DNA from 3 places in the Tatumella sp. JGM94 genome. Region 3 is predicted to be linked to each of the others. Evidence: predicted binding sites of a transcription regulator. Region 3 holds the regulator's gene; each other region holds the start of a gene.

Region 1 (6,195 bases), on a different contig from region 3:
ACATACCGTAAATTTGCTGAAGCACAAACGGCGAAGCGCCGATATAGGCAAACATACCGGCCATCATAAAGCCCTGTGTCAGACAGAATCCCATAAACGGGCGATGGGTCACCACTTTTCCCAGTGCAGCCCAGGCAGAGAGTATTGACCCTTTGCTGCGGTGTTCATGGGCCAGGGATTCATTAATACCCAGCCGCGAGAGAATAAATAACAGTATGGATATTCCTGCCAGCACCAGGAATATCCCACGCCAGTTCATGATCCCCATCAGCGCGCCTCCGATAACCGGCGCTGCAATCGGGGCTACGCCATTGACCAGCATCAGTAAGGCAAAGAAGCGTGTCAGTTCGTGACCACTGTACATATCACGGGCTATTGCCCGTGACAACACGGCGCCTCCGGCTCCGCCAAGCCCCTGGAAGAATCTGGCAACCAGTAACTGGTCGATGTTCTGTGCCAGTGAACAGACAACAGAGGCAATAAACAATACCAGTAATGATAAGGCCAGCGGGCCTTTACGTCCGTATTTGTCGCTCATCGGACCGAACAGTAACTGGCCGATACCCAGTCCCAGTAAACCTGCGGTCAGACTGAGCTGTGCGACTGCTGTCGTCACATTCAGGGAACCGGACAATTGCGGGAGTGCCGGAAGATAGAGGTCGATACATAAAGGGCCAAGACCGGCCATCAGGCCGAGTGTTATGGCGAAAGCAATGCGATGGGGGGGAGCTTTGGACATTTTTCCTCTGAGTATAAAATAACCAGCGATAATTACGTGAGTTATAAGTATGAAATATAATATGTTTATATAACCGGGGCATCAGATGCAAAATGCCCTGGCAGGATACAGGGTGAGAATATCGGTTTATAAATCATCCGTCCATGCTGACCATTTGTTTTATCACTATCAGAGATGACGCTCCGCAGCTGTCTGCCGGTGAAAGCCTCTGATATATGTTGTTGTGCATAACCATTACAGTGAGGTAAATAATGCGTAAAATCACCGGGTTTATGGCTGCCGGACTGGCGCTGGCGGTACTTTCTGGTTGCAGTAGCTATCATCAGGCTGAAAGCTATGTCACCAAACCTGTGGTTAAAGATGTGAAAAAAGGGATGACCCGCGAGCAGGTTCGTCAGATTGGCGGTCGTCCGGTTTCGGAAATTACCATGATCCATGCACGAGGTACCTGCGAAACCTACATCATTGGCGAAGACAATGGAAAACCACTTACCTATTTCGTCAGTTTCAATGATACCGGGCATGTGATGAACTATGGTTTCCAGAGTTGTGCAGAGTATGATACTGATCCGCAGGCCCCGCAGCGCTAGATAGAGGAGTCTGTGTATAGCGACTATCTTCAGGCCAGCCTTGCTGGCCTTTCAGACGTCGGCCCGGCAGGACGGAGAGCGTGGGTATACAGGCCGCCCGGCAGAAGCCAGCGCACTGTCGGATAAAAACTCAGATCTCTGCCGCCGTTTTTACTCCGATTGCACGATTTAGTCTGTTCTGAACCGTCTGCTGATAGCCGGGTCATGATAACTGCAGTCTGCCGGAGACCCGCCAGTATAATGACCGGAAGAACATTACTGACGAGGGCTGATCAGCTGTTTTTGCCAGCTAACGGCGGTGGAATATAGCTGGCGTCCGGTGGCAGTAAAAAACTGCTTAGTCAGTTGCCCCGGCAAACAAACGGCACACATCACCAGCGTGACACAAAATAATCGTTCCAGCTGGTTACTTTTTTGTGGCTGTAAAATAGGAAAACGGAATCGCCAGCGGCAGGGCCACAACAACGGTACTCCGGCAGGCGTCAGCATATCTGCAACAATATGGCTCAGGTAGCCCAGAACCATACCTTGCATCACATCTGCGGGCAGCCACATCGCCGCCGGGAGTTTGACCCACAATAACCATAGGCCGGCCCCGATAGCGATTAAACTGTGAGTAAAACCACGATGGCCGAACATTCGGGCAATAGGCTTTGATATCCAGCGGAACCGTTGTCCGAGTACTGAGCTCGGATGGTCAATGTCGGGCAACAGACATGTGAGTATGGTCGCCGAAATTAAATGCCACCAGTCGGCATTTGCTATCACCGGCGTCAGTTCACTGCGCTTGGCAATGATGGCACTGGCTAATGCAAAAAGAATGTGGCCTTCGGCCGTCATGAGATACCCTGCAACTACCTTAAACTGTCAATGCATACAGTATAGGTATTTATACAGTTAATGTATATGTGACGGTGTAACAATTAATAACTATATACTGAAAAAACAACATCAGACAGAGCCTGTCGGGAGAGTACCTCTCCCGGCAGAGTATTTTTTAGTCGCTGATACCCAGTAACGCCGGGTTGAGTTCCCGCAGAGAGTTCAGGCGGGCGTTAGCCAGACTCCAGACCGGCTGTGCGGCCTCGTTGGCAGCAGGCACTACCAGAACCCGCATTCTGGCAGCTTTGGCGGCTACCATTCCGTTAAGTGAATCTTCGAGAGCAACACAGTGCAGGGGATCCACATTGAGTTCACTGGCCGCATTCAGGTAAACCTGAGGGTGAGGTTTACTGTAGGGTAATTTTTCTGCTGAAACGACCACCTGAAAAAAATCACGCAGTGAGAACAGTTCCAGCACCATTTCTATCAGGTTAAGGGGAGATGCGGACGCCAGGCCAATTTTCAGCCGATTATCACGGCACAGCGTTAATGCTTCGCGAACCCCCGGCATCAGAGGTTGTTGTTCCTGTATCAGCTGAACCACCCGGGCGAAGATTTGTGCGGTGATTTGTCCGGCAGAAAGGTGCCGGACATGGCAGGCCTCAAACCACATGGCGACGACCTGATCAATACGCAGGCCAGTGGTTTCCGGAAAACTATTCCGCAGACTGATATCCAGTCCGGCGGCAGAAAATACCTCCAGTTCAGCCTGATGCCAGAACGGCTCAGAATTTATCAGCAGTCCGTCCATATCAAAAATTGCTGCTTTCACTGGGCGATGATAAGCCATAAACCCTCCATTAATGGTTACATCAGGGCTCAGAGCCCACACAACATAAATGAAAGTTGTACGGTCTGAGAAAAAACATTCCGCGACAGCTATTGTAACAGCATAAAACAGGAAAAATAGTCAGGTCGCAGGTAGACTTGTAACACGAAACCCGCTTCAGGAGAGAGCATGAATTACCAACAGATTGGCCGGATTGCGATAGCCAAAAAAATTGCCGGCTGGGTACTGTTTATTCCGGCTACCCTATCGACAGTCATATCGTTCCTTAATTTTCTGTTTATTCATAGTGACAAACAGCCCGGGATTGATTCTGTATTATCTGACTTTCTGCATGTGATGATTGACATGACGAAGTTTAATACCCATTTTCTGGATCTGTTCTGGAATAACTCACCGGTACCTGAGTTCCGCACTCAGAATAATGTTTTATTCTGGATTATCTACGGGGTGATTTTTATCGGGCTGGCTTTACAGGATTCAGGCGCCAGGATGTGGCGTCAGTCGCGGTTCCTCAAAGAAAATATTGAAGATCAGCTAATTATTGAACAAGCCAAAGGAGATGGCGGGCTGACTCGTCAGCAACTGACTGACAGACTTCAGGCCGGTAATCATACGGTTTTCCGGCAGTATTTCTCGCTGTATATTTTGCCGGTGATCATCATTGTGATTGGTTACGTCTTGCTGAGATTAACCGGCTTGCTATACGTCTGAGTATTATCCGTATTTGCGCACCAGTTGATTAATTGTCTGCTGCGCCTCTGCCTGCCAGTGTCCGCCAAACGCACAGGCTCTGTTTAACAGATAGTAGAGCCTGTATGCCGGTTGCCGTTCGCGGTAACCGGCGGGTAGCGGGCTGACGGCCTGATAGCTGTCGAGCAGGGCGCTGCTCAGGAGATTATCTGGCTGCCACAAGGCCAGGTCGCACTCCCTGTCTCCCCAGTAACAAGCAGGATTAAACAGCCAGGGGCTGTCATGGCTTTCGGCACAATGGCCTGGCCAGAGATCGCCATGCAACAGTGAAGGTGACGGATGGTGGTGTTCAAGGCAGCGGTTTATACACTGAATTATTTGCTCTGTGTTGCCGAAAGACAGCTGTTTCTCGGCTGCTATCTGCAACTGCCAGCCAATTCGCTGCTCAGAGAAAAACAGTGACCAGCGATGTTGCCAGTTATTAGGCTGAGGTGACAGTGTCACAGAGTTATCGAAATCGAGACCAAATTTTGGTTGCTCATTCCACTGATGTAGCTGTGCAAGCTGCCGGCCAAGCACAGATGCTGTGTCTGCGGACAAGGGGGCCGGAGGAAGGTATTCAAGAATAAGGAAACTGTGATGGCGGGAAGTGCCGGTACCGTAAACCCGCGGAACCTTAACACAACCTGTTCTGGCCAGAAGTGCCAGCTGGTCGGCCTCTTCGATAAACCTCGGTAACATTGCACGGTGGTTAGACTTAATAAAAAAATGTTTATCACCGCAAATCAGTTGCCATGACTGGTTTACTTCGCCACCATGGCATTGGTGATAATAAGAAATTCCTTCTAAATCAGGCTGCTGCTCTTCTAATAGCCGGGTAATTGCTGACCACATGGTGTTGTCCTCATTTGCCGCTGCATGGTTAAATTGTAACCTGTACTTCCGGTGGAATACCAGCCGCAAAAAGCGCCTGTGCTAAAAAAAACAACCAAATAATCACTTTTTTCGGCTGATTGCTGTTACGGCGCAATGAAAAAGAAGTGCTTATTACGGGAGCGCTAATTCTCCGGAAGACACAAAATTAACGCAGTATTTACCCGTGAAATATTTTGAAACATTCTGGCCGCTATTTTATGTAATTTCTCTTTCTATTTTTTTTTTCGGGCATATGATACGCAGCGCTATTCAGATTGATCTGAATAACGCTGCGGTCTGGTGCTTTTTTTTGACATTCAATGTCAACTAATGTTTTTTTACAAACTGAGGGTAAATGGCATTAACTGCTGTTTAAAGTACACATTCTTAGTATTTAACAACGTCGTCGGTACAGGTCTTATTTAATGAAAGCGTTTAATAAAATTGCAGCAGCGTTACTGCTTACTGCCGGAGCCATTGCTCAGCAGGCTTATGCGGATAACTCAGTATTTACCTCCATGGATGATCCATCTACCGCTAAATCACCTTTTGTCGGTACCGCTTCGGCAGGGTATCTGGCCCAGTCAGGAAACAGCTCCAGCTCATCACTGACTGCACAGACGAATATGACATGGTACCAGTCAGCGATGGCATACAGTTTATGGGGAAATGCATCGAATACTTCCTCAAATGACCAGCGCTCTTCAGAGACTTATACTATTGGCGGACGCAGCCGTTACAACCTGGATAGCAACAACTATCTGTTTGGTCAGGCAAGCTGGCTCAGTGACCGGTTTAATGGTTACCGCAGCCGCGATACGCTGGCGACCGGTTACGGACGGCAGATCCTGAATGGTCCGGTGCACTCTCTGCGTGCTGAATTCGGTCCGGGCGTACGTTACGATGAATATGAAGCTGGTGGGCATACCACCAAAGCCCTGGCTTATGGGGCTCTGAGTTACCAGTGGCAGCTGACAGATACAACGAAGTTTATTCAGGGTGTCTCTGCATTAAGTACGCTGGGCGATGATACTACCGTGAACTCAGAAACAGGCCTGCAGGTTGCTATCAACGAGAACTTTGCCCTGAAACTGGCTTATAACGTTACCTGGAATAATTCTCCGCCAGCATCAGCCCCGGATCACACGGATACTAAAACCAGTATCATGCTGACTTATAACATGTAATACCGCAGCCTGAGCTCGCTCAGTGCTAGCGGATGATTCAGGTTACCTGAATGACTGGCAGCGCCGGTATAAGTCACGGTTTGTTTCTCTGCCTGTTCTCTGTGTGGGACTGACAAGCGATAGCTATGGCTAACGGGAATATTGTTACCGACGGCAAGCGCACTAAGCCGAATAATGACAGGTCCGGGAAAGTCCCGGCCCTGTTGTTTCAGCGCGGAAAGCACTGAATATGGTGTGGTTGCGGGGGGCAGGTCATTAACCGTTTTGTTGTTTCTGCCCGGCGGCTTTTTCCGCTGCTGCTTTTTTCGCCATATGGTGGCCGATAAAACAACCGGCAACGGCACCGGCAAATGCATGGTGATGTGCGGCGTGTCCGGCAACGCCACCGATCACAGCGCCTTT
Region 2 (6,195 bases), on a different contig from region 3:
GCAGTGCAAAATCGGTCAGGGAGCCGGATACGTATAACGGCGATGGATGGCTTCCAGCTGCTCCATCAGTTCACTGCTCAGGCTGAGGTTAACGCTGTCGATATTTGCTTTCAGCTGTTGCAGTGTGGTGGCCCCCAGCAGAGTACTGGCGACAAACGGTTGCTGACGAACAAAGGCCAGTGCCATCTGTGAAGGGTCGAGCCGGTGTTGTTTTGCCAGCGCGACATAGGCAGCGACTGCTTCAGCAGACTGCTGCCCCGAATAACGGGTAAAACGGCTGAACAGAGTATTTCTGGCATTGGCCGGTTGTTGCCCGTTGAGGTACTTACCGCTCAGGGTGCCGAAGCCCAGAGCAGAATAGGCCAGCAGCTCCACCCCTTCGTACTGGCTGATTTCGGCCAGTCCCACTTCGAAACTGCGGTTCAGCAGGCTGTACGGGTTCTGGATGGTGACAATCCGCGGTAACTGATGCTTTTCTGCCAGTTGCAGATAGCGCATCACTCCCCAGGGGGTTTCATTCGAAACACCGATATAACGGATCTTTCCGGCGCGGACCTGTTCTGATAACGCGTCCAGGGTTTCCAGCAGGGTAACGGGGATATTTTCTTCCGTGTACTGGTAGCCGAGACGCCCAAAGAAGTTGGCCGGGCGTTGTGGCCAGTGCACCTGATAGAGGTCGAGATAGTCAGTATTCAGCCGTTTCAGGCTGGCATCCAGTGCGGCACGAATATTTTTGCGGTCCACCACCTGGCCTGCGCGGATTTGGGCATCGCTGCCGCGTGCCGGTCCGGCGACCTTACTGGCGAGGATGATTTTGTCGCGGTGACCGGTTTTTTTCAGCCAGCTGCCGATATAGGTCTCGGTCAGCCCCTGAGTTTCAGGGCGGGGAGGGACCGGATACATTTCTGCCGTATCGACCAGGTTAATGCCCTGACTGAGCGCGTAATCTAACTGGGCATGGGCATCGGCTTCACTGTTTTGCTCGCCGAAGGTCATGGTGCCCAGACCCAGTTGACTCACTTCCAGCGAACTATGGGGAATACGATGGTAGAGCATGGCTGGCTTCCTTTTGTCATGATGGGTTAAGGGAAATCTACACCGGCACCGGGGGCAAGTCTACAGCAGGGCGTGTTACGGGAAGTGTCGCCGGGCCGCGCTGAGTGGTGACGGCAGTGTTACCGGCTCGTCAGGTTATTCCGCGGATTAAGTCAGGGAGACGGTATGGATAATGTGCAGCGGCCGGGCGGGTGTTCCGGCCGGACAGCGTCAGCGTTCGATAATGCCGGAGATATCGTCGCCGTTAATCTGAATTTTGTTGCCGGCTTCGTCCGTATACTGTACCAGCCCGGTATCTTTATCGATTTGTGGTTTACCGTCGGTCATTATCATCCGGCCATCTTTGGTGGCCATAACATAATGACTGCTGCAACCGGCTGACAGAACGGTCCCCAGTAATACACCGCACAGTGCGGTGATTTTTATCATTTTCATCTTGTCTCCCGACGTAAATTTATACGTTACCGCTATCAGTAATAAATGATTTCTGTGCAGTAAACAAACCAGACGGGTCTGAAACAGGCAATAAACATCAGGCAGGCAACAAAATTCACGGGCTGAGTAACAAAAGCAGCGTGCCGCGACGGGCGGCACGCTGTTTCGCGGGCGGCTACGATCAGTGGTTTTTTTTGTTGCCGCGTAGCAGGTTGAGTAATTCGACACCCATTGAAAAGAACATCGCAAAGTAGATATAGCCTTTGGGAACATGCACCGAAAAACTTTCCAGCATCAGGGTAAAACCGACCAGGATAAGAAAAGCCAGCGCCAGCATTTTTATGGTCGGATGACGCTCGACAAATTCGCCGATCGCTTTTGCGGCAAACATCATCATAATCACCGCCACGATCACTGCCGCCATCATAATAAACAGATGATCGGACAGCCCGACGGCAGTGATCACCGAGTCGAGGCTGAAAATGATATCCAGCAACATGATTTGCACAATCGCGCCGAAGAATGAATGTACGCGACTGGCTCTGACCTCTTCACCGCCTTCAATCGTTTCATGAATTTCTTTGCCGGACTTCCAGATCAGGAACAGTCCTCCGGCCAGCAGGATCAAGTCACGGGCGGAAAACTCATGACTGAACAGGGTGAACAGGGGGGTAGTCAGGCGTACAACCCAGGCAATTGAGGCCAGCAATGCCAGCCGCATCAGCATGGCGGCCATCAGACCCAGACGGCGGGCTCGGTTTTGCTGGTGTGCAGGCAGTTTTGCCACCACCAGTGAAAGAAAAATAATATTGTCGATACCGAGAACGACTTCCAGAACAATCAGTGTCCCGAGCGCCAGCCAGGCATTAGGGTCCGCAATCCACTCGAACATACTCACATCAATCCTAAACAAAAGCTAAACGAAGAGTATAACCGGGCAGTATTCCCTGACTAAAGTAAAAAATGACGGGCCAGCAGCGGGCCGGTAAAGGTTTTCTTTAAGTAAAAACCCCGTGGCAGGGTCAGTACCGGCTGCCCCTGCGGGCCAATAGCTTCAGTCAGGGCCTTACTGTTGGCGGCTTTGGGACGGATTTGCAGGTACTGACCGTGGCGGGCGGTAATATTCTCTACCCTGCCCAATACGATCATCTCCATCAGTTCTTCCCAGTCTGCGCGCAGTTGCTGTTCTTCTTCCGCCGAAGGACGCCATAACAGCGGGCTGCCGATACGGCGATCTTTCAGCGGAATTGCGCGGTCGCCTTCCACCGGCATCCACAGTACACATGAAAGTTTATGCCGCAAATGGCAGTGTTGCCAGTCAACACCGCTATTACCGGTCAGGGGGGCTACGCAGACAAAGGTGGTTTCCAGCGGCCGGCCAAGACGGTCAACGGGGATTGTTTTCAGTTCAATCCCCAGATGGGAGAAATCCTGCTCTGCTTTACTGCCGGCACTGGCACCGAGGTGGCGTTCGAGTAATGTGCCAATCCAGCCTTTATCGCGGCGCAAGTCGGCAGGCACGGTTATCCCCAGCCTGCCGGCCAGCTCTTCCATCGATTGTCCGGCCAATGCACAGGCCCGTTGCATTAAGATCTGTTCGCTTTCCGGCGCAGACAAAGGTTCAGGAGAATAAGACATTCGGCCTCATGAGTTGGTTAAAAAACACTCGCCGTGGTACAGGCGCGGATCTGCAGAATAAATTATCGGGGATAAAGCTAATAATAGCATGATTAATCATGGTTTTTTAATCCGTTTTCGGTTGTACCCTCTGACCTGTGACCGGTTTATACCCTGTTGTCATCGATAATAAACAGGATTATCCGCCCAGTTATCCACAGAAAAACTGGATAACTGTGTATTAACCTGACTACTGGTTCGATTTACAGCCTTGACTTTGCCACCCTGTGCCATTTTTCAGGCAGTAATGGATAAGTTATCACCATAAACTGTGGATAAAAATGCCGGTGGTTATTTTTTGTTCAGTGAGTTAAGTTATCTTTATCGCTGGCAGCTAATCCGGCTTTTTTTATCGCGCTTATATTAATTATCTATTTGTAATTTAAGTGTTTTATTTCTGTCTTTTTTTATGGGGAATCGGGTTTTACTGGTCTATTATTCATTAAATTCCCGCGTTCTGCACAAAGCTATCCACAGAAAAGGTGCATAAAATTGTCTCCGGCTACCGGCTGCTGTTTATAACTTGGCTAAGAATTGTGAGTTATTCCGGAATTATTCTGATGAAACCCTGACAGCCAATGGTTTACCGTCTGTAAGGAGTATGAAACAATCAGGCTATCTGAAGATAGATTTGAGGTAGTCTGGTGATCGATGATGATGGCTACCGCCCGAATGTTGGGATTGTGATCTGTAACAGGCAGGGACAGGTATTGTGGGCCAGGCGCTTTGGACAGCATTCCTGGCAGTTCCCCCAGGGAGGTATCAACCCCGGGGAAACGCCGGAACAGGCGATGTATCGCGAATTGTTCGAAGAAGTCGGATTGCATCGTAAAGATGTCAGAATTATTGCATCGACCCGCAACTGGCTGCGTTACAGGTTGCCAAAACGTTTGGTGCGTTGGGATACCCGGCCGGTGTGCATCGGCCAGAAACAAAAATGGTTTCTGTTACAGCTGCAATCTCATGATGGTGCCATTAACGTACAGGGAAGCAGTACCCCCGAGTTTGATGGCTGGCGATGGGTGAGTTTTTGGTATCCGGTTCGCCAGGTGGTCTCTTTTAAACGTGATGTTTATCGTCGGGTGATGAAAGAGTTCGCTACCGTAGTGATGTCTGTCACGGAAAATTCACTGCAACGCAGTCAACCCTCCGGCCGAAGAAAAAGAGGATAGGGCATGCCGCTGATGCTCACCCAGTTGCGCGATATTGTGGAAAAGGTTGCCGGTGCTTCCCGACTCAATGAAGCACTGGAAATACTGGTTAATGAGATCTGCCGGATGATGGATACCGAAGTCTGTTCGGTGTATCTGGCTGACCATGAGCGTCAGTGCTACTACCTGATGGCGACACGCGGTTTAAAAAAACCGCGTGGCAGAACCATTACCCTGGCTTTTGACGAAGGCATTGTCGGGCTGGTCGGGCGTCTTGCCGAACCGATTAACCTCGCCGATGTTCAGAGCCACCCCAGTTTTAAATTTATCCCGTCAGTGAAAGAAGAAAATTATCGTTCTTTTCTCGGTGTGCCGGTAATTAACCGCCGTCAGGTGACGGGGGTACTGGTGGTACAGCAGCGGGAACTGCGTTCCTTCGACGAATCGGAAGAGTCTTTCCTGATGACCCTCGCGACTCAGGTCGGCGCATTACTCTCCCAGTCGCAGACCGGACAGTTGTTTGGTTTGTTCCGCCAGAGCCGTATTAAAGCTATCGCCGCCTCGCCCGGGGTAGCCGTCGCCCCCGGCTGGGTTGACCATGTACAGCCGACCCTTGATCAGGTATCGCGCGCATCGACACTCGACAGCGAGCAGGAGCGGGAGCGTCTGTTACTGGCGATCAGTGAAGCCGGTGACGAGTTCCGTCGCTACAGCAAACGTTTTACCAGCAGTGTGCAGAAAGAAAGTGCGGCTATTTTTGACCTCTACTCGCACCTGCTGAGTGATCCGCGCCTGAAGAAAGATCTGCTGGCAGAAATAGATCGTGGTTCAGTCGCCGAATGGGCCGTGAAAACGGTGATTGAACAATACGCGGGTCAGTTTGCCGATTTAAAAGATGCCTATCTGCGGGAACGCAGTGGCGATATCCGTGAACTTGGGCAGCGGCTGCTGTTTCATCTTGACGACAGCCTGCAGGGCACGAATGCCTGGCCGGAACGTTTTGTTCTGGTAGCCGATGAACTGACCGCGACGGCCCTGGCCGAAGTTCCGCCGGAACGTCTGGCCGGTGTGGTGGTACGTGACGGTGCCGCCAACTCCCATGCGGCTATTTTAACCCGTGCCATGGGGATACCGGCGGTGATGGGCGCGGATATCCGCCCCGAACAGCTGCACAAGCAGTTACTGATTGTTGACGGCTACCGTGGTGAGTTGCTGATCGATCCTGAACCTATTCTGATTAAAGAATATCAGCGGCTGATCCGTGAAGAAAATGCCCTGAGTAAAACCGCCGAAGCCGAAGCGGAACACCCGGCAATGCTGAAAAGCGGCGAAGCGGTGGAAATTCTGCTGAATGCCGGGCTGAGTGCCGAGCTGGAACAGGAAATGAACAGTTGGGTGGATGGTGTCGGCCTGTATCGTACCGAAGTGCCGTTTATGCTGCAAAGCGGGTTTCCGTCCGAAGAAGAGCAGGTGGCCCAGTATCAGGGGATGTTACAGCTGTTCAATAATAAGTCTGTCACACTGCGCACCCTGGATATCGGTGCCGATAAGCAACTGCCTTATATGCCGATCAGTGAAGAAAACCCCAGCCTGGGGTGGCGGGGGATCCGCCTGACTCTCGATCAGCCGGAGATTTTTCTGGTACAGGTCCGTGCCATGCTGCGGGCCAATGCCGCCTCAGGCAACCTGAATATTCTGTTACCGATGGTGACCAGCATCGACGAAATCGATGAGGCGCGTAAACTGATCGAACGTGCCGGTCATGAAGTGGAAGAGATGCTGGGGTATGTGATCCCGCGTCCGAAAATCGGCATTATGATTGAAGTGCCCTCGATGATATTCCTTATCCCGCAGGTGGCCCGCAGTGTCGATTTTA
Region 3 (6,195 bases):
ACCGATACGGGTTTTCACTGTCACCGGGATACTCACCACCTGACGCATGGCATCGATACAGCGGGCAACCAGTGCCGCTTCGCCCATCAGGCAGGCACCAAAACGCCCGTTCTGAACCCGGTCAGACGGACACCCGACATTGAGGTTTATTTCATTGTAACCACGCTGTTCAGCAAGTTGTGCACATTGCGCCAGAGCGGCAGGATCACTGCCGCCTAATTGCAGTGCCACAGGGTGCTCTTCATCAGAATAGGCAAGGTAATCACCTTTACCATGAATAATGGCTCCGGTGGTCACCATTTCTGTATACAGCAACGTTTGTGCCGTCAGTTTACGATGGAAATAGCGGCAATGCCGGTCCGTCCAGTCAAGCATCGGGGCAATTGAGAAACGATCTGCAGGGAAAGGGGTCACCGGAGAAACCGTATCCTGCACAGAAGTCACGGGGTTGTCAGACTCAGGGGTATGAATTTTCATCAGGGAATAATTATGCGGTTAATTACGATTAATGGCGCCTATAATAGCACAAAATAACGTCACAACGGCTAGCTAAAACCCGGCCCCGTAAGGCTGAACGCTGTTTTACCGGCCAGCCTGAAACACACATCATCAACATTAAAACACCAGCCATGGTAAGATACCCCGTTATCGGAGACTTTTGTCGGAGAAAGCCATCATGCAACCTCAACTTCCTGCACAAATTCTTGCAGAGGCACAAAGCCTTTGTCAAAAACGTGGTGTGCGTATGACTTCCCAGCGTGCCGAAGTGCTGCGTCTGATGGCTGAACACTACGGTGCGATCAGCGCATATGATTTGTTGGATAAATTACGGGTCAGTGAACCTCAGGCTAAACCGCCAACCGTTTACCGCGCACTGGACTTCCTGCTGGAACAAGGGTTTATCCACCGTGTTGCTTCAAATAACAGCTATGTCGTCTGCCCGCATTTTGAACATCCGTCCCATACGTCGGTCATGCTGATCTGCGATAACTGTGCATCTGTCAGCGAGCGTCACGCAGAAGGGGTGGAGCAATTGATCAGTACCCGGGCCAGACAGGCGGGGTTTATCCTGCGCCATAGTGTTATCGAAGCCCATGGTTTATGTGAAAAATGTGCCGAAGTTGCAGCCTGTGATGATCCTGACCATTGTCAGCATGACCACAAAGCAGAGCCGAAAAAACGTCCCGGCCGGTAATCTGCCGCTCCCGTAATTCAGTCGCTGAACCAGCTATTATTACGCTGATGGTAATGCCAGCGACGCCATAAGGTGACACCCCGCAGAACCATAAATACACAGATTGCCAGCCACAACCCGTGGTTACCCAGCCAGGGAACTGTACATAAAGTCAGACCATAACCGGCGGCCGCAATGGCCATACTGTTACGCATTTCCCGGCCGCGGGCGGCACCGACAAATAAGCCATCCAGCAGATAACTGCCTGCCGCGACCACTGGCAGAATAATCTGCCAGATAAGATAATGGCTGGCCAGTTGCCGGAGAGAGTGCAGAGATGTCAGCAGATCAATAATATACGGCCCGGCCAGCCCATAAAGCAGGGAAAAACCAACGGCAACCATCCCGGCCTGACGACAGGATGCATGCCAGACCTCATGCAGTTTACCGGCCGTTCTGGCACCATAGGCCTCACCGGATACTGCCTCCACGGCATACGCAAAACCATCCAGTGCATAGGATGTAAAAGTCAGAAACATCATCAGTAAGGCGTTCACCGCCACAATATCACTCCCCAGTCTCGCCCCGGTCATGGTCAGTGAGGCAAAACAGAGTTGTAATAACAGGGAACGCAGTAAAATATCCCGGTTTAGTCCCAGTAACCGTTTCATATCACCCCGCCAGCCGTTAAGTAACATACGCCCTGTGATTTTCCGCTGTTTCAGAACACGCCATACCAGCAGCATACCCGTCAGCAGCGTGATATATTCGGCAATAACCGTCGCCGCCGCCGCGCCCCGGACCCCGAGATGCAGGTGCAGTACCAGCAGGAGTTCCAGCGCCAGATTGACCAGGTTGCCTGTCACCAGCAAAATCACCGGCGCACGGGCATATTGCACCCCCAGCAGCCAGCCGAGCAGTACCAGGTTAGCAAAGGTCGCTGGCGCACTCAGCCAGCGTACATCAATAAACTCACGAGCCTGTACCAGCGTTGCCGGATCACCGCCCATAATCCCGGTGGCTATATGACTGACAGGCTGACGCAGCAAAATAAACACCGCGCCGGCAATCAGGCTAATGAGCACCGGCTGCACCAGCGCCCTGGCCAGCAAGGTATTATTTTTTTTCCCCAGCGCCTGGGCGGTCATCCCGGTAGTGCTCATCCGCAGGAACAGCAATAACATAAACAGAAAGCTGGTTACGGTCGTCCCGATGGCCACACCACCAAGGTAAATGGCACTGCCGAGATGGCCAATCACCGCCGTATCCACCAGTCCTGTCAGTGGTACAGTGACATTTGACAGGATCATCGGTAATGCCAGCCGCCAGAGTTGCTTATCGGTAGAGCTAAGAAAAGACATGAATAATCCTGCAGGTCACATCGCAAAAGGCACAAAGAGAGACAATACGGGCACTATATGACAGCGGCATCAGTAAAACTAGCAGGCGCGGGAACAGGGGACAGTAAGGAACCGTCTGGCTGAGACATCTTACTCAGCCAGCAGGAGCAGAGGTGATCAGCGGCGGACTATAACCACTCGCCGTTACGGATAACGCCTACCGCCAGGCCTTCAACCGTCAGGTTTTGTTCGCGGATATCAACCACAATCGGCGAGAATTCGCTATTTTCGGGGAGCAGTTGCACAGTGTTACCCTGTTTTTTCCAGCGTTTCACTGTTACTTCGTCATCAATTCTTGCCACAACCACCTGACCATTACGGACATCCTGGGTTTTATGTACCGCCAGCAGATCGCCGTCCATAATACCGATGTCTTTCATTGAGGTACCGCTGACCCTGAGCAGGAAATCCGCTGACGGTTTAAACAGCGCCGGATCAACCTGAAAATGGCTTTCAATATGCTGCTGGGCAAGCAGGGGCTCACCGGCAGCGACACGGCCGATCAGTGGTAATCCCTCGGTGGTTTCTTCTTCCATCAGCAGGCGAATACCCCGCGATGCCCCGGAGACGATTTCAATAACACCTTTACGCGCCAGAGCTTTCAGATGCTCTTCTGCGGCATTCGGGGAACGGAAACCCAGCTGGGACGCAATTTCTGCGCGCGTCGGCGGCATACCCGTCTGTTGAATATGGTCGCGAATCAGGTCATAGACCTGCTGTTGCCTGCTGGTTAATGCTTTCATCCCGCCCCCTGGTTGTTTATACAGTCGCTGTGAGTATATACAGGTATTTTCTAAATGGGAACCAAAAACCGTCATAAAACAAACAACTGTCGGTTAAGATCCCGCCACTCACCACCACTGCCATAACAGAGCGATCCAGACAAAAGCCGCCAGCAGCAATGCCAGAAACACCGCCGCCGAACCTAAGTCCTTCGCCCGGCCAGATAACGGATGAATTTCAGGCCCCAGCCGGTCCACAACCGCTTCAATCGCGCTGTTAAGGACTTCAACGATAACAACCAGCACCACCGAACCAATCAGCAGTATCCTGGTGACTGTATCCACATTCAGCCAGCAGGCAACAATCACCGCCACGGCTGCCAGCACGGCTTCCTGCCGGAAGGCTGCTTCATGGCGCCAGGCCGCACGCAGTCCCTGCCATGAATAGCCCGCGGCTTTTATTATTCTCCGCCATCCGCCTGTCGTACCCGCCATCCCTGTTTACTCCTTTTATGATAAAAATTACCGTTATATCAGGATACGATTCGTTGTATCCTCACAGATCTTCTTTGTAGTTTCTGGTATGCTTGCGCCGCTTTGCTAACAGTAAGAGGCCGCAGATTTGTCTATGTCAGGTTGGCGTAAACTTTATTATAAATTACTCAGTTTTCCATTATCTTTGCTGGTTAAGAGCAAAGTTATCCCGGAAGATCCTTTCTCCGAACTGGGGCTGGATCCGACCCGGCCCATTATCTATGTATTCCCGTATGATTCCAAAGCGGATCTTCTGGCGATGCGTGCCCAATGCCTGCAGCATGATCTGCCGGATCCGTTACAGCCGGTGGAAATCGATGGTCATTTTTTACCCCGTCATGTATTTATCCACGATGGACCACGGTTACTGCCCTATTTCACTCCGAATCAGGAAACGGTAAAAATCTTCCATGATTACCTCGACCTGCACCGCAATAATCCGGCTCTGGATGTTCAGCTGGTGCCGGTATCGGTGATGTTCGGCCGCGCGCCTGGTAAAGAAGTTCAGGGAGCACAGGCGCCGTTCCTGCGTGAACTTAACGGAATACAGAAGTTCTTTGCCATTCTCTGGCTGGGACGCGATAGTTTTGTCCGGTTCTCACCCAAGGTTTCTCTGCGTCAGATGGCAGATGAACACGGTACCGATCAATCCATCGCCCATAAATTATCCCGTGTGGCCCATATCCATTTTTCACGGCAACGGCTGGCGGCGGTCGGACCGCGTTTACCGGCCCGGCAGGATCTGTTTAATAAACTGCTGCAGTCAAAAGCGATTGCCAAAGCGGTAGAAGATGAAGCCCGTAGCAAGAAAGTGTCCTACGATACGGCACAGAAAAATGCGGTCGCGATGATGGAAGAGATCGCTGCCGATTTCTCCTATGAAGCCATTCGTATCACCGACCGTGTGATGGGCTGGCTGTGGAGCCGGTTGTATAAAGGAATTAATGTCAGTGGCGGCGAACGTATCCGCCAGCTGGCACAGGATGGCCACGAACTGGTGTATGTCCCCTGCCACCGCAGCCATATGGACTATCTGTTACTTTCCTATGTGCTTTATCATCAGGGACTGGTTCCCCCGCATATTGCCGCGGGTATTAACCTGAATTTCTGGCCTGCCGGCCCGGTCTTTCGTCGCCTGGGGGCGTTCTTTATCCGCCGTACTTTTAAAGGCAACAAGCTCTATTCAACCGTGTTCCGCGAGTACCTGGGTGAACTGTTCAGCCGCGGCTATTCGGTCGAATACTTCGTTGAAGGCGGACGGTCACGTACCGGACGCTTGCTGGAGCCCAAAACCGGTACCCTGAGCATGACCTTGCAGGCCATGCTGCGTGGCGGTAACCGGCCAATTACTCTGGTGCCGATTTATATTGGCTATGAGCATGTGATGGAAGTCGCGACCTACGCCAAGGAGCTGCGGGGAGCGACCAAAGAAAAAGAGAGCCTGCTGCAGATGCTGCGTGGTTTACGCAAACTGCGTAATCTGGGCCAGGGATATGTGAACTTCGGTGAACCCTTGCCGCTGGTTAACTATCTGAATAACCAGGTGCCGGAATGGCGTGACGATATCGATCCGATAGAGCCACAACGTCCGGCGTGGATGACGCCGGTGGTTAATGACATTGCCCGCAAAGTGATGGTGCGGATCAATAACGCCGGGGCCGCAAATGCCATGAACCTGTGTGTTACCGCATTACTGGCTTCTCCGCAGCGTTCACTGACCCGTGAACAACTGCTGGAACAGCTGGAGTGTTACAGCCAGTTATTACGTAATGTGCCGTACAGTGAAGGGACCACCATCCCGGAGATGTCTGCCGAAGACTTGCTTAGCCATGCTGTAAGTATGAACAAGTTCACCACTGAGCACGATAATATCGGGGATATGATCATATTGCCGAAAGAGCAGGCGGTTCTGATGACCTATTACCGGAACAATATCCTGCACTTACTGGTAATGCCATCCCTGATTGCCGCCATAATTCATCAGCACGGGACTATTCGTAAAGATGAGCTGCAGCGGGAAGTGGCACTGATTTATCCGCTGCTGAAAAGTGAGCTTTTCCTGCACTGGGAAGCTGAGCAACTGCCGGAGGTTATCCGCGATCTGTGTCAGGAACTGGTCAGTCAGTCGCTGATCCGCAGTGACGGCGAACATTATGCAGTGCATAAACCGCGTTCGCGGGTACTGGGACTGCTGGCGGCAGGAATCCGGGAAACCCTGCAGCGTTATGCCATCACCTTCGCCATCCTGAATGCGAAACCCGCGATTAACCGTGGTACCCTGGAAAAAGAGAGCCGTACCCTGGCACAACGTTTATCGGTACTGCACGGAATTAACGCGCCGGAGTTCTTCGATAAAGCGGTATTC

The links. Region 3 encodes LexA, which represses DNA repair genes until DNA is damaged. Its sites were predicted from a motif close to TNCTGTATGTACATACAGNA; they were not measured.
Region 1: the regulator LexA is predicted to act here: its motif matches at 2,192-2,211, upstream of JK216_RS07050 (metal-dependent hydrolase).
Region 2: the regulator LexA is predicted to act here: its motif matches at 3,360-3,379, upstream of mutH (DNA mismatch repair endonuclease MutH).

What each region holds. Positions count from the first base shown of each region.
Region 1 is NZ_JAERJN010000007.1:97,533-103,727, forward strand. It holds gene JK216_RS07040 (multidrug effflux MFS transporter) at 1-739, opposite strand, end outside; gene osmE (osmotically-inducible lipoprotein OsmE) at 991-1,329, shown strand; gene JK216_RS07050 (metal-dependent hydrolase) at 1,585-2,169, opposite strand; gene hxpB (hexitol phosphatase HxpB) at 2,327-3,001, opposite strand; gene JK216_RS07060 (YniB family protein) at 3,170-3,712, shown strand; gene JK216_RS07065 (fructosamine kinase family protein) at 3,716-4,585, opposite strand; gene JK216_RS07070 (DUF481 domain-containing protein) at 5,032-5,793, shown strand; gene JK216_RS07075 (hypothetical protein) at 6,049-6,195, opposite strand, start outside.
Region 2 is NZ_JAERJN010000010.1:79,993-86,187, reverse strand. It holds gene JK216_RS09120 (NADP(H)-dependent aldo-keto reductase) at 16-1,056, opposite strand; gene JK216_RS09115 (YgdI/YgdR family lipoprotein) at 1,267-1,485, opposite strand; gene JK216_RS09110 (TerC family protein) at 1,673-2,383, opposite strand; gene mutH (DNA mismatch repair endonuclease MutH) at 2,443-3,129, opposite strand; gene rppH (RNA pyrophosphohydrolase) at 3,813-4,340, shown strand; gene ptsP (phosphoenolpyruvate--protein phosphotransferase) at 4,353-6,195, shown strand, end outside.
Region 3 is NZ_JAERJN010000008.1:121,577-127,771, forward strand. It holds gene dusA (tRNA dihydrouridine(20/20a) synthase DusA) at 1-414, opposite strand, end outside; gene zur (zinc uptake transcriptional repressor Zur) at 677-1,195, shown strand; gene dinF (MATE family efflux transporter DinF) at 1,213-2,535, opposite strand; gene lexA (transcriptional repressor LexA) at 2,703-3,317, opposite strand; gene JK216_RS07925 (diacylglycerol kinase) at 3,426-3,791, opposite strand; gene plsB (glycerol-3-phosphate 1-O-acyltransferase PlsB) at 3,925-6,195, shown strand, end outside.